DNA from 2 places in the Peribacillus sp. NPDC058075 genome. Region 1 is predicted to be linked to the other one. Evidence: riboswitches for the same ligand, from Rfam matches in the RefSeq annotation. Region 1 holds a riboswitch; the other holds the start of a gene.

Region 1 (2,466 bases):
ACACCGACAGGGAAACAGTAGCCGCTCTCGGCCCTATCGTCGATCCAGTTAGAAGATCCGTTAAAGGAAGGAGGGCAACCAAGAGAATGATGAAAGGGATTGAACGGACAATATTGACTGCGAATCCTAGAGAGCGATTCACGATACTATTTTCAAAAAATAAATTCCTTGTTGTGGTAAACAGCAATACTCCAAGCGGTAAACCGATCAGCAGGGCTACTGCAAGGGAAACGCCGACCATATAAATCGTTTCAAGAAAGGCTTTATTAAGATCAGGTAAAATATTGACGATGGAATCAAGCAGTGACATGTTTTAACACCTCCACAGAACTGGAACGATTTTTTATATATTGCAATGCCGAATGAATTTGAGCTGCATCGCCTATTAACTCGATGATTAAAATGCCTAAAGGGACATCCTGGATATACTCAATTTTACCGTGTAAAATATTACCCTTTACTGAATGGGATTGGAGAGTATCCGAAAGGATCGACTCACCAGCGGTTTGCCCTTCGAATTGAATTTGAATGATCGTACCTTTACTTTCTTCAATCAAGTGCGGAGGGAGTGCGAAATCCAGAACACTGCTAATGAATTGCTTCGTTAACTCCTGCTTGGGCTGTGAAAATATTTCATAAACGGGACCTTCTTCAATTACACGGCCATCCTGCATGACGGCGACACGGTGGCATAGTTCTTTGACCACTTCCATTTCATGTGTAATCAACACGATGGTGATGCCAAGCTTACTGCTTATCTTTTTCAATAATTGTAAAATCGCTTTTGTAGTTGTTGGATCAAGTGCTGAAGTCGCTTCATCACATAATAGTACAGTGGGGTCATTTGCTAAGGCACGGGCTATGCCTACCCGTTGCTTCTGTCCACCGCTAAGCTGCGCCGGATAGACATCTTTCTTATCGCTGAGCCCTACGATTTCCAACAATTCCAATACACGTAAACTGATTGCATCCTTCGATCGATGCGCGGCCTTTAAGGCGAAAGCAACATTTTCATAAACGGTTTTTGAACTGACCAGTGAAAAGTGTTGGAATATCATTCCGATTTTTTGACGTTGTTTACGAAGCTCTTTACTTGATAAAGAGGTTAAATCAATGCCGTCGATGATGATATTTCCACTTGTCGGACGTTCAAGCAAATTCAAGCAGCGGAGTAATGAGCTTTTTCCAGCTCCACTGTAGCCGACAATTCCATACACTTCACCAGTTTGAATGGTTAAAGATACGTTATCCACTCCGATAACTCGGTTTTTCTTCGAGACGTATTCCTTTCGGACTGAACGGATTTCAATCATGAGCTTTCCCCCTTAAACATTAAAAAACTGCCCCTATCATTCAGAAAGAGGCAGCGAAATTATATCTCGTCTTATCTTTCAGAATGCAATCATTCTGCAGGAAGTGGCACCGTTCCCTAAGGGCGGTTGCCGGACATCACAGGGCCTGATCCCTCCGTCACTCTTGATAAGTAAATTATTATTTTAGAATATTTCAAGTTTTTTAATATAATCTATATTATTTGTAAAATCTCACAATGTCAATCGTTTTTGAAGTTTTTGGGGTGATTTTTATTATTAAAGTTTTGTAAGGTCTGTTAAAAAAGGGCTATTATACAAGAATCCAGCATTTTCATCCAGGTTAATTATTCCAGTATTTCCTTGTCAAAAAGGTAAAGTGGTACTACATTTATTATAGTAAAGTTAAAAAAAGGAAGATGAAACTATTTTTGTACAATGATGGGGAGGAAATTGAGTGATAGAGATTAAGACGATAAATGATGTGGTTTGTGTGCACGGGACTCCTGGCGGGAACAAGGCGGGAATGAGTGTTAATGTTTTTTTAACGGATGGCCTATTGATAGATACTGGAGCAGAGATTTTATTGAAAGAGCTTATTCCGTTCTATGAGTCCGCAGACTTCGACTCAGTGGCCCTGACTCACTATCATGAAGACCATACGGGGGGCGCTGCCTGGATACAGGAACATAAAAAGGTCCCGCTTTTCATTCACCCGATGTCGGTTGAAGTTTGTGCAAGGGATGCTGAATATCCTGAATATCGCAAAATTTTCTGGGGAAAGAGAGACGCCTTTAAAGCTGAGCCGCTAGGGGAGGCCATTCATTCGCGCACCCAAACGTGGGAGCCGATTTTTACCCCCGGCCATGCGAAGGACCATATGGTGTATTTGAATCACAGTAATGGCATGCTCTTTTCAGGAGACCTTTTCGTAACACCAAAGACAAAGCTTGTCTTACGGGAAGAGTCTGTTCCGGTCATCATCGATTCAATAAAAAGATTACTGCAATATGACTTCGGGGAAGTGTTTTGCTGCCATGCTGGGCATGTCCCTGAAGGGAAGGAAATGTTTCGAAAAAAACTGGATTATCTGGAAAACCTCCAAGGCGAAATTTTACGCCTGAATTCTCAAGGGCTGACCGTTCAAGAAATCCAG
Region 2 (2,466 bases), on a different contig from region 1:
AACAGACACTCCCTTTTACTTGAAAGAGAGTGTCTCTTTTTACTTTTTATAATGATCTTTCAAAACTTTCATCCAATCTTCTTCAAATTCAGTCGATACACCCCAGCCATCGACAATACCAGATAGATTTGCCATGTTCACCGCTTCTTTTGACGCTTGGATTTGCTTTTGTGAAATAAGTGAAGCCTCCAAGTCATAGGTTTGCGGCGTTTCTTCGCCCGCTAATTTTTTAGCCAATATCCTCATATTCACTGCACCGATCAACTTTGGATCGACTGCTGCCGTGTAGGACCATGAGCTATCAGCCGATTGAATTTCCTGGAGATCTGCATTCGAAACATCTATTCCATATATCTTTACTTCATCTCGGCCCGCCTCTTTAATCGCCCGGGCTGCACCGATAGCGAAGGCATCCCATGTTGCGAAAATGGCATCCAATTTACCTTTAGGGTATTTATTCAGCATTGCCGCTACAGCATTTTGTGTCTGAACCGAAGTATCAGCAGAGGCCACTCCGAATCTTTCAACTTCTTTAATCCCAGGATTTTCTTTTAATTTTTCCTGATAGACTGCATTTCTTCGTACCATTGGAGGAAATCCATCCACCCAAAGATAGGCAATCGACGCTTCACCTTTCTGTTCTTTTATCAGTTTATCAAAAGCCAGAGTTGCCAACGCTTCATCATCTTGTGAAGTTAATGTCACGCCTTCTATTTTAGATAAATCGCTTATTGAATCGAATGTGACAACGCTTTTACCTGCATCAACCAACTTTTGAACATCATTCACAGTTGCTGCATCATCACCATGTGAAATGATATAGCCGTCATAATCTTCCTCCAAAGCCTGCGCTATCGCATCATGGAATTTAGCCGTATCACCATTGGCTGTGTACGTATCCACTTGAAACCCCAGTGCTTCTCCTTCTTCCTTCGCCCCCGCCAGGTATTGGGCCGTATGATCATCACCGCCAATTTTACGGATCACTTTGATTCTGGCTCCATCTCCATCAGCAAATCTTTCCGGAACATTTTCAAATGATACTTTTTCTTCTTTCTTCGACTCTGTGGAGCTCTGACCTGTAGAGCAACCCGTTAAAAGCAAAGCCGAAGCGATGGTTGAAATGAATATCCCTTTAATAGACCTTTTCATTTTGTTTCCCTCCATTTTTCCTTATTAGTCTTATCAGTTAAGTTGGTGTAAATTCCAAAATAAAAACCTCTCTAATATAGAGAGGTTTAATCGGCTGTTTTGCAGACTTGTCCCTCTCTTATCTGTCAAAACATTTCTGTTTTGCAGGATTTAGCACCAATTCCTAATGGAACGGTTGCTGGGCATCTTAGGGCCAGTCCCTCCGCCACTCTTGATAAGAGATATATGTGTTACGTTTTCGTAATTATCACTTTATAGGGATATAGTCGTAAAGTCAATAGATTTTTGAATATTTGAAATGTTCCCCGTTATTTTTTATTTTCTTTGTAGCTGGGCTAGACGCTTTTTCTCAATCTTTTCAAGTCGCTCCAACTGCCTTAATTTCACTTCGAACAAGGTGATAGGGTCACGGTAAACTTCCGGATTTTCTTTCATATGCTCCAATGCAGCCTGGTAGTCTTTAATTTCAGTCTGCGTTTGCTCTATCGTTTTTTGAAGTAAAGCAAATGAACCGCGATAGAAAAGGGAGATGTCACGATCCAATGATTTTTCAAACAATCCAAATTGGGTAAGGAAACGTTCCGTGATCATTTCCGCAACATCCAGGTAATCTTCACTTTCCAGGTATTTCTTATAACGATTGTACATATTGGCTTTATTTTGCGGTATCGCCCCAAACAGCTTCCCTGCCCCTTTAAGCAGCAATTGAGATGGAGTCCTGCGCAAAAGGATATTGACGTTTTCGATGCGGATACTGCTTGTCATCCGGTCGGCATCACGGCGCCAATCATCCAATACCCTGAAGTCGCCTGCCAGCGTAATCCGTTCTTCTTTGTATAATTCATTGAATCCGGCACTCATCTCATCCATGAACTGCTGGCTTTGTGTGAACTCCATTTGGGAACTGGCAATCCAGTCTTGAAGAGAACGGTAATATTGAGGCATGATTTTGTCAGAAATGAAGTTCTGAATCCGCTCATTCATTTCCTGGTTTAACTGTACATGGACCTGACTGAAATCACTGCTTTCCGTTAACGATTTAGAGCAATCCCTCAGTAATTCAGGAATTTTTGAATAAAGCTGATTTTTCACTTCGTCCTTAAGCGAACGATACGACCTTATGATATTTTCACTTTTTTCTTTTTCCAGATCAGCCAGTTGATTGACCGCTCCATTCAGCTTGACTTCCATCTGTTCATTCCAAGAGATGGAATGCTCGCATTTCCGCTCATTGGCTGCCCGTTTTTCTAACAGATAAGATAAAGTTTTACGAATGAATGCCAGGATTTTTTCAGATCTTCTTTCCTTCCAATT

Evidence for each region. Region 1 has a riboswitch for S-adenosylmethionine ahead of ACFVS1_RS16175 (methionine ABC transporter ATP-binding protein). Riboswitches for the same ligand answer to the same signal wherever they lie in the genome.
Region 2: linked by a shared signal. The riboswitch ahead of ACFVS1_RS22025 (sugar ABC transporter substrate-binding protein) and the one ahead of ACFVS1_RS16175 (methionine ABC transporter ATP-binding protein) in region 1 are both predicted to bind S-adenosylmethionine.

What each region holds. Positions count from the first base shown of each region.
Region 1 is NZ_JBHVSL010000001.1:3,253,454-3,255,919, reverse strand. Features, by position in the region: gene ACFVS1_RS16180 (methionine ABC transporter permease) at 1-310, opposite strand, end outside; gene ACFVS1_RS16175 (methionine ABC transporter ATP-binding protein) at 297-1,313, opposite strand; SAM riboswitch class I at 1,382-1,486, opposite strand; gene ACFVS1_RS16170 (MBL fold metallo-hydrolase) at 1,768-2,466, shown strand, end outside.
Region 2 is NZ_JBHVSL010000003.1:265,532-267,997, forward strand. Features, by position in the region: gene ACFVS1_RS22025 (sugar ABC transporter substrate-binding protein) at 40-1,152, opposite strand; SAM riboswitch class I at 1,268-1,373, opposite strand; gene ACFVS1_RS22030 (GTPase domain-containing protein) at 1,468-2,466, opposite strand, start outside.